2 regions of the Streptomyces sp. NPDC107500 genome follow, and region 2 is predicted to be linked to the other one. Evidence: riboswitches for the same ligand, from Rfam matches in the RefSeq annotation. Region 2 holds a riboswitch; the other holds the start of a gene.

What was found. Region 2 has a riboswitch for glycine ahead of gcvP (aminomethyl-transferring glycine dehydrogenase). Riboswitches for the same ligand answer to the same signal wherever they lie in the genome.
Region 1: linked by a shared signal. The riboswitch ahead of gcvT (glycine cleavage system aminomethyltransferase GcvT) and the one ahead of gcvP (aminomethyl-transferring glycine dehydrogenase) in region 2 are both predicted to bind glycine.

The regions. Positions count from the first base shown of each region.
Region 1 covers NZ_JBVJPF010000011.1:32,804-37,762, reverse strand. The annotation lists gene ACZ67M_RS35495 (enhanced serine sensitivity protein SseB) at 43-819, opposite strand; gene ACZ67M_RS35490 (AAA family ATPase) at 894-1,562, opposite strand; glycine riboswitch at 1,741-1,835, shown strand; glycine riboswitch at 1,836-1,952, shown strand; gene gcvT (glycine cleavage system aminomethyltransferase GcvT) at 1,996-3,114, shown strand; gene gcvH (glycine cleavage system protein GcvH) at 3,225-3,602, shown strand; gene glyA (serine hydroxymethyltransferase) at 3,617-4,894, shown strand.
Region 2 covers NZ_JBVJPF010000006.1:609,673-614,631, forward strand. The annotation lists gene gcvP (aminomethyl-transferring glycine dehydrogenase) at 1-2,818, opposite strand, end outside; glycine riboswitch at 2,995-3,090, opposite strand; gene ACZ67M_RS26475 (PRC-barrel domain-containing protein) at 3,240-3,617, shown strand; gene ACZ67M_RS26480 (DNA polymerase IV) at 3,661-4,959, opposite strand, start outside.

The DNA of each region.
Region 1 (4,959 bases), on a different contig from region 2:
GCAGTTCCCCGCGCCCCTGAGGGGCGCTTACCTCAACGGTGTTTACAAGTCCCGGTCGTAGAAAGGGCGGACCCTGTCCCTCATCCAGTCGCAGACGGGGTCCTGGGCGGCCTCCAGGAGGACCAGGTTGACCGGCCACTTCGGCGGGGCGGCGGTGAGGGCGCGGCCCAGGGCGTCCAGGGGGAGGGCTCGGGCGTCGCCCTCCCAGTGGGTGAGTTCGACGCCGACGAACAGGGTGGGGTCGGCGGTCTCGACGGCGGCCAGGCAGCGGCGGGCGGTGCGCACGACGCCGGTGGCGGCGAACTCGGCGGAGGCCGCGGCGAGGAAGTCCACCGGGTCGTCCTGCCAGTCCGGTTCGAAGAGGCGGACCCGGCCGCCGGATGCGGGCCCGTCCAGCGGGGTGCGGCCGGCCCGGCACAGCTCGGCCACGGCGGGCGGCGGCAGCGGGATGCCGACCACGCCCTCCGGGTTCACGGCGATGCCGATCTGCGGGGGCAGGCCGCGGGCGAACTCCGCGGCGGGGGCGACGGTGTACGCCATCTGCGCCCCGGCGACCTGGCGGAGCTGCTCCTCGGAGCTGAACACCGGCACGTAGGCCTGGCCGTCGATCTCCAGGGAGGGCAGGTCGAGGGGGCCGCTGTGCGGGCCGCCGCCGTTCGGCAGGGGGATCCAGAGGAAGCTGCGGCCGAGCACCTCCACGATCCGCCCGCCGGCGCCGGGTATGCCGAGGGAGGCGGAGAGCACCTCCTCCAGCTCGTTGCCGGGCCAACCGCCGTGCGGGTGGGGGTGTGCCTGTGCCGGGAACTCGGGGAAGTCCATCTGCCTACCGCCTGCCTGGTACCGCTGTCCTGGCTGAAAAGGCTAACCCGTTCGGCGCAGCCCCCCGTGGTCCGTCATCCGGTGAACGCGATGCGGCGGAGGTTGTCCGCGGCCGCCCGGTCCAGGACGATCGCCGAGGTGCAGCCGGCCGGCAGGGCGCCTCCGGTCACGGCGCGCAGCAGGCGGGAGTTGGCCGCGCGGTGCCGCAGGAACGCGTACCGCGAGACGCCGCGGCCGCGCTCGCGCTGCCCGGCGAGGGCCTGGTCGGCGCCGACGTCGAGGAGCAGCAGGTGCAGGGTGCCGTCGCGGCGCCGGGCCTCCCGGGCCAGCCAGCCGCGCACCCAGGACTGTGTGCCGCAGTCGTGCACGACGACGCCCTCGCCGGAGCGCAGCGCCTTGCGGAGCCCCGCGTAGTGGGCGAGGCGGACCAGGGGGCGGTAGAGCGCGTACGGCAGGAAGCCCGGCATGCGGCGCTCCCAGCGGTCGCGGGTGTCCTGGGAGTCGATGCGCGGGCCGCGCACGGTGCGCGCCATCAGGGTGGACTTGCCGCTGCCGGGCAGGCCGGTGATCACCACCAGGTCCCGGGGTCCGAAGAGCAGGGCGTGCGGGCCGCGCCCGTCCCGCTCGCGCAGGTCGCGGACGACGGGTGCGGGCCGCTCGGCGCACGACTGCGGGGCCGGGGCGGAGGGCTGCTCGGGCAGCGCGAGGCCCGAGGTCGTGGCGTAGGCCGTGGTCCTGTTCACCGTGATCGTCTCCCCTGGGGCGGTTCACGAGTTCCCATCCCCGTCGAGTGTAAAGAGAAGGTAATGCGCGGGTCTCGCGATTTCGTTCGCTTACTGCCACAAGCCGGTTACAGATCACGGTCTGCCACGAATCGGCCGGTCGTGCAATGATGGCGGCGCCAACTGCATACCGGCCGTTTGAATCCGCGCGGGAGAGTCCCCGGCCACGCCGGGGCGCCGAAGGAGCAAGTCCCTCCCTTGAATCTCTCAGGCCCCCGTTACCGCGCGGGCGAGGCACATCTGAAAAGCGGGCCGCCGTTCGACGGCTGCCCCACCCAAGGTGCAAGCCCTGATCGCCGTACTCCGGTGGTCGTGGCGAACCTCTCAGGTTCCGATGACAGATGGGGAGGACCGACCTCGCCCGTGCCGTCCTGTCCTGGGAGACGACCGACCGATGAGCAGTTCGAACACCCGCCGTACCGCGCTCGACGCCACGCATCGCGCGCTGGGCGCGACGATGACCGACTTCGCCGGCTGGGACATGCCCCTGCGCTACGCCTCCGAGCGTGACGAGCACGTCGCGGTGCGCACCCGGGCCGGTCTCTTCGACCTCTCGCACATGGGCGAGATCACCGTCACCGGGCCGCAGGCCGCCGCGCTCCTTGACTTCGCGCTGGTCGGCAACATCGGCGGCGTGAAGCCGGGCCGCGCCCGCTACACCATGATCTGCCGCGAGGACGGCGGCATCCTGGACGACCTGATCGTCTACCGGCTGGCGGACGCCGAGTACATGGTCGTCGCCAACGCCTCCAACGCGCAGACCGTGCTCGACGCGCTGACCGAGCGGGCGGCCGGTTTCGACGCCGAGGTGCGCGACGACCGCGACGCCTACGCGCTGCTCGCCGTGCAGGGCCCCGAGTCCCCGGGCATCCTCAAGAGCCTCACCGACGCCGACCTGGACGGCCTGAAGTACTACGCCGGTCTGCCCGGCACGGTGGCCGGCGTCCCGGCGCTGATCGCGCGCACCGGCTACACCGGCGAGGACGGCTTCGAGCTGTTCGTGAAGCCGGAGCACGCCGTCGAGCTGTGGCAGGCGCTGACCGAGGCGGGCCAGGGCGTCGGTCTCGTCCCCTGCGGCCTGTCCTGCCGGGACACGCTCCGCCTGGAGGCGGGCATGCCGCTGTACGGGCACGAGCTGAGCACCTCCCTGACGCCCTTCGACGCCGGGCTCGGCCGGGTGGTGAAGTTCGAGAAGGAGGGCGACTTCGTCGGTCGCGCCGCGCTGACCGGGGCCGCCGCCGAGGCCGAGCAGAACCCGCCCCGCGTGCTGGTCGGCCTGATCGCCGAGGGCCGCCGGGTCCCGCGTGCCGGGTACCAGGTCGTCGCCGGCGGCGAGGTGATCGGCGAGGTCACCTCCGGCGCCCCCTCCCCCACGCTGGGCAAGCCGATCGCCATCGCGTACGTCGACGCGGCGCACGCGGCTCCGGGGACCGAGGGTGTGGGCGTGGACATCCGGGGCAGCCACGAGCCGTACGAGGTCGTGGCACTGCCCTTCTACAAGCGCCAGAAGTAGACACTGAGGGCGGACGGCCACCGGCCTCCGCGCGTGTCCTTGCTGCTCAACGGCAGTGTCAGCAGTCCCCCATTCATCAGCAGTCACCCGCGTACAGGAGAATTCAGGCCATGAGCAACCCCCAGCAGCTGCGCTACAGCAAGGAGCACGAGTGGCTGTCGGCCGCCGAGGACGGCGCCTCGACGGTCGGCATCACGGAGCACGCGGCCAACGCGCTCGGTGACGTCGTCTTCGTGCAGCTTCCCGAGGTCGGCGACTCGGTGTCCGCGGGCGAGACCTGCGGCGAACTGGAGTCGACCAAGTCCGTCTCCGACCTGTACTCCCCCGTCTCCGGTGAGGTCACCGAGATCAACGAGGACGTCGTCAACGACCCGTCGCTGGTGAACAGCGCCCCCTTCGAGGGCGGCTGGCTGTTCAAGGTGCGGGTCACGGACGAGCCGGGCGACCTGCTCTCCGCCGACGAGTACACCGCATTCGCCGGCGCCTGAGGAGTCACGGACGCATGTCGCTTCTGAACACACCCCTGCATGAGCTCGACCCCGACGTCGCCGCCGCCGTCGACGCCGAGCTGGACCGCCAGCAGTCCACCCTGGAGATGATCGCCTCCGAGAACTTCGCACCCGTCGCGGTGATGGAGGCCCAGGGCTCGGTCCTGACCAACAAGTACGCCGAGGGCTATCCCGGCCGCCGCTACTACGGCGGCTGCGAGCACGTCGACGTGGTCGAGCAGATCGCCATCGACCGGGTCAAGGCGCTGTTCGGCGCCGAGCACGCCAACGTGCAGCCGCACTCGGGCGCGCAGGCCAACGCCGCCGCGATGTTCGCGCTGCTCAAGCCGGGCGACACGATCATGGGTCTGAACCTCGCCCACGGCGGGCACCTGACCCACGGCATGAAGATCAACTTCTCCGGCAAGCTCTACAACGTGGTCCCGTACCACGTCGGCGAGGACGGCCAGGTCGACATGGCCGAGGTGGAGCGCCTCGCCAAGGAGAGCAGGCCGAAGCTGATCGTGGCCGGCTGGTCGGCCTACCCCCGGCAGCTCGACTTCGCCGCCTTCCGCAAGGTGGCCGACGAGGTCGGCGCCTACCTCATGGTCGACATGGCGCACTTCGCCGGTCTGGTCGCGGCGGGCCTGCACCCGAACCCGGTGCCGCACGCGCACGTGGTCACCACCACGACCCACAAGACGCTGGGCGGCCCGCGCGGCGGTGTGATCCTCTCCACGGCCGACCTGGCCAAGAAGATCAACTCCGCCGTCTTCCCCGGTCAGCAGGGTGGACCGCTGGAGCACGTGGTCGCCGCCAAGGCCGTCGCCTTCAAGGTCGCCGCGAGCGAGGACTTCAAGGAGCGCCAGACCCGTACGCTGGAGGGTGCCCGCATCCTGGCCGAGCGCCTGGTGCGGGACGACGCGAAGGCGGCGGGCGTGTCGGTCCTGACCGGTGGCACGGACGTCCACCTGGTCCTGGTCGACCTGCGCGACTCCGAGCTGGACGGCCAGCAGGCCGAGGACCGCCTGCACGAGGTCGGCATCACGGTCAACCGCAACGCCGTCCCGAACGACCCGCGTCCGCCGATGGTGACCTCCGGGCTGCGCATCGGTACGCCGGCCCTGGCGACCCGCGGCTTCACGGCCGAGGACTTCGCCGAGGTCGCGGACGTGATCGCCGAGGCGCTGAAGGCCCCCTCTCCCTTCGGGGCGGCCGACGCCGAGGCGCTGGCGGCCCGGGTGAAGGCCCTGGCCGACAAGCACCCGCTGTACCCCGGTCTGAACAAGTAGACACCCCGTGATCGGGGCGCCGCGCCCGCCACAAGCGGGTCCGGCGCCCCGCCCCGAAGCACCAC
Region 2 (4,959 bases):
TGCGGCGCACCGGCGGCCAGTACTTGTCGGCGGCGGACACCCCGGCCGGGAAGACGGCCTCCTCGCGCGTGTACGCGTGCTCCCACGCACCGCCCAGGGCCGCGGCGGTGTGCGGGGCGCTGCCCAGCGGGTTGTCGTCGGCGGGCCAGGCACCGGAGCCGACCTTCTCGATCTCCGCGCGGATGGCGATCATCGCCTCGCAGAACCGGTCCAGCTCGGCCAGGTCCTCGGACTCGGTCGGCTCGATCATCAGCGTGCCGGCCACCGGGAAGGACATCGTCGGCGCGTGGAAGCCGTAGTCGATCAGCCGCTTGGCGACGTCGTCGACGCTCACGCCGGTCGCCTTGGTCAGCGGGCGCAGGTCGATGATGCACTCGTGCGCGACCAGCCCGCCGGGACCGGTGTACAGCACCGGGAAGTGCGGCTCCAGCCGCTTGGCGATGTAGTTGGCGGACAGCACGGCCACCTGCGTGGCGCGCTTGAGGCCCTCGCCGCCCATCAGCCGCACGTACGACCAGGAGATCGGCAGGATGCCGGCCGAGCCCCACGGGGCCGCCGAGATCGGTCCGACGCCCGTCTGCGGGCCTGCCGCGGGCTGCATCGGGTGGTTGGGCAGGTACGGCGCCAGGTGCGACCGTACGGCCACCGGGCCGACGCCGGGACCGCCGCCGCCGTGCGGGATGCAGAACGTCTTGTGCAGGTTCAGGTGGGAGACGTCGCCGCCGAAGTGGCCGGGCTTGGCGAGGCCGACCAGGGCGTTGAGGTTGGCGCCGTCCACGTAGACCTGACCGCCGGCGTCGTGCACCCGGCCGCAGATGTCGGCCACGTGCTCCTCGAAGACACCGTGCGTGGACGGGTAGGTGATCATCAGCACGGCCAGCTCGTCGCGGTGCTGCTCGATCTTGGCGCGCAGGTCCTCGATGTCGATCTCGCCGTCCTCGGCGGTCTTGACGACGACGACCTTCATGCCGGCCATCACCGCGCTGGCCGCGTTGGTGCCGTGCGCGGAGGACGGGATGAGGCAGACGGTGCGCTGCTCGTCGCCGTTGGCCCGGTGGTACCCGCGTACGGCGAGCAGGCCCGCGAACTCGCCCTGCGACCCGGCGTTGGGCTGCAACGAGACCTTGTCGTACCCGGTCACCTCCGCGAGCCGCTCCTCCAGCTCACGGATGAGGGTGAGGTAGCCCTGCGCCTGCTCGGCGGGCGCGAAGGGGTGCAGCGCGCCGAACTCGGACCAGGTGACCGGCTCCATCTCGGTGGTGGCGTTGAGCTTCATGGTGCAGGAGCCCAGCGGGATCATGCCGCGGTCCAGCGCGTAGTCCCGGTCGGCGAGGCGGCGCAGGTAGCGCAGCATCGCGGTCTCGGAGCGGTGCTGGTGGAAGACGGGGTGGGTCAGGAAGTCGTCGGTGCGCAGCTGCGCCTCGGGCAGCGTCTCCGCGGTCTCCGCGTCCAGCGCCTCGATGTCGCCCTCGACGCCGAAGGCGTGCCACACGCCGCCGACCTGGGCGCGCGTGGTGGTCTCGTCGCAGGCGAAGGAGACGTGGTCGGCGTCGACGAGCCGCAGGTTGATGCCGTTCGCGCGGGCGGCGTGCACGACCGCGTCGGCCCGGCCGGGCACCCGCGCGGTGACGGTGTCGAAGTAGGCGCCGTGGACGATCTCGACGCCGCCCGCGGCGAGGCCCGCGGCGGTGATCGAGGCGTACCGGTGGGTGCGCCGGGCGATGGCCCGCAGGCCGTCGGGGCCGTGGTAGACGGCGTACATGCCGGCCATGACGGCGAGCAGCACCTGGGCGGTGCAGATGTTGCTGGTGGCCTTCTCGCGGCGGATGTGCTGCTCGCGGGTCTGCAGGGCCAGGCGGTAGGCCTTGTTGCCGTCCGCGTCCACGGAGACGCCGACGAGGCGGCCGGGCAGGCTCCGCGCGAACTTCTCGTGCACGGCCATGTAGCCGGCGTGCGGTCCGCCGAAGCCCATCGGTACGCCGAAGCGCTGGGTGGTGCCCACGGCGATGTCCGCGCCCAGCTCGCCGGGCGAGGTGAGCAGGGTGAGGGCGAGCAGGTCGGCGGCGACGGTGACGAGCGCGCCCAGCTCGTGCGCCCGCTCGACGACCGGCTTGATGTCGCGCACGGCACCGGAGGCGCCCGGGTACTGGAGCAGGACGCCGTTGATCTCCCGCTCGGCGACCGCGGCCGGGATGCCCTCGCTCAGGTCGGCGACGACGACCTCGACGCCGGTCGGCTCGGCGCGGGTCTGGATCACGGCGATGGTCTGCGGCAGCACGTCCGCGTCGACCAGGAAGAGGCCCTTCTTGTTCTTGCCCATGCGCCGGGAGAGCGCCATCGCCTCGGCGGCGGCGGTGCCCTCGTCCAGCAGGGAGGCACCGGAGGTGGGCAGGCCGGTCAGCTCGGCGACCATGGTCTGGAAGTTGAGCAGGGCCTCCAGGCGGCCCTGGGAGATCTCGGGCTGGTACGGCGTGTACGCGGTGTACCAGGAGGGGTTCTCCATGACGTTGCGCAGGATGACCGGCGGGGTGAAGGTGCCGTAGTAACCGAGGCCGATCATGGAGTCCAGGACCTGGTTGCGGTCGGCCAGCGAGCGCAGCTCGGCCAGCACCTCGGCCTCGGAGCGGGCGCCGGGCAGGTCCAGCGCGTCGGCGTTCTTGATCACATCCGGCACCGCGGCGGCCGTCAGCTCGTCGAGCGAACCGTAACCGACCTGCGCGAGCATCTTGGCCCGGGCCTCGTGGTCGGGGCCGATGTGGCGCTGCTCGAACGGCGCTGCCTGTTCGAGTTCGGTGAGCGGAGTGCGGTGGGCGGTCATTGCGGAGGCCTCCTGGTCTGACGACCTGCGAGGGGCACCACGGCGCGGGTACCCGGTCGGCCTCCCCCTCTGTCATCTCAACCTGAGAGCTTCACCGGGGCGGCCCGAGGGCGTCCCGGCTTTCACCGTCGGTGAGAGCGGAAGCCGTCGACACCCGCTCTGCTTTCCAGAGTGACCTCGTCCGTGCGGTACGTGAGCCTGAGAGATTCCGGGGAGGATTTGCTCCTTCGGCGCCTCCGGTGATCTCCGGAGGACTCTCCCGCGCGGGGTCAGCAGCCGTTTGCCAGCGTACCAGCGAGCCCGCGGCACGAACCTTCGAGTGGCCGACCGGCCATATGTAGTTTTTTGTAGTACTTACGGATGATTCGGCGGGCTGGTGTGCGACCCCAGTGCGGCCAAGTGGTGACCAAGTGGAGGGCCCGTGCGTACTGACATCGACCCGCGGAACCTGATAGGCCGCAAGGCGTTCGACCGCGACGGCACCAGGATCGGCATCGTGGACGAGGTGTACCTCGACGATGCCACCGGCGTGCCCGAGTGGGCGGCCATCCGCACCGGCCTCTTCAGCAGGGACGCCTTCGTACCCCTGGAGCCCAGCGAGCTGGTCGAGGGCGCCCTGCGCGTGCCCTTCGCCCGGGCCCTGATCAAGGAGGCACCGGACTTCGGCGTCGGCCGCCACCTCTCGCCGGAACAGGAACTCCAGCTGTACCACCACTACGGCCTCGACGTGGCCGCCGCTCCCCCGCTCCCCGACCGCGACTTCGGCAAGCTGGCGGGCAAGGGCAACGAGGAGAGCTGACGCTCCGCCCCCACAAAGCTCGCGGCACGTACGGGACGCACGGCTAGCCGGCCACCGGTCTGGCCGGGCCGTCGCCGGGTCTTCGCGTCTCGGACGGAACCAGCGGCAGCGGATCCGCGGGCGTCAGCTCCGGGTCGTCCATCGGAAAGGTCCGCACCCGCCCGGTCCGCGAGTACGGCGTCTCGAAGCGCACGGTGACCCGCCCCAGCCCGCTCCCCTGGACCCACCCGTGCCCGAACCGCGTGTGCCGCACGTCGTGCCCCGACGGCCAGCGGCGCTCCGCGGGTGCCGGGCGGTGCTCCGCGGCGGGCTCGGTCTCCGGCTCCTCGGCCGGTTCCCCGGCCCCGCCTCCCGCCGCCTGCGCGAACAGGTCCTCCTGCGTGTAGTCGGCCAGGCCGCTGACGCCGACCCCGAGCAGCCGCACACCTCCCGTGGTGTCCACCGAGTCCAGCAGCCGGGCGGCGGCCTCCCGCACCACCGCCGGGTCGTCCGTGGGCCCGCGCAGCGTCTCGGAGCGCGTCAGCGTGGAGAAGTCGTATCTGCGCACCTTGAGCACGATGGTCCGCCCGGACAGCCCCGACGCGCGCAGCCGGCGCACGCACCGGTCGGCCAGCCGGCCCACCTCCACGCCGACCCGCACCCGGTCGTGGATGTCCACGTCGTAGGTGTCCTCGACCGACACGGACTTGGCCTCCCGCTCGGCCACCACGGGCCGCTCGTCGAGCGCCAGGGCCATGGCGTACAGGCCGTGTCCGTGCGCCTTGCCCACCAGCCGCACCAACTCGTCCTCGCCCGCCTCGGCCAGTTCCCCGACCGTGGTGATGCCGGCCCGGCGCAGGTGGTCGCCGGTCGCCGGGCCGACGCCGGGCAGGGTCCGCACGGACATGGGCTCCAGCATGGCCCGCTCCGTCCCCGGCGGGATCAGGACCAGCCCGTCGGGCTTGGCCTCCTCGGAGGCGATCTTGGCCAGCATCTTGGAGGCGGCCAGTCCCACGGATCCGGTGAGGCCCGTGGCGGCGCGGATGTCCGTGCGCAGCTTCGTCCCGGCCAGCCGCGCCGACGCCGCGTCCCAGGCCGTCCCACCGGCCTCCAGGTCCACGAAGGCCTCGTCCAGGCTCAGCGGCTCCACCAACGGGGACAGCTCCCTGAGCAGCCGCATCACTTGCTCGCTGATCGACCGGTACAGCTCGAACCGCGGGACGAGATACGCGGCGTTGGGCGCCAGCCGCCTGGCCTGGCCCATGGGCATCGCCGAGTGGACGCCGAAGACGCGCGCCTCGTACGAGCAGGTGGCGACGACGCCTCGCGGCCCCAGGCCGCCCACCACCACGGCCTTCCCGCG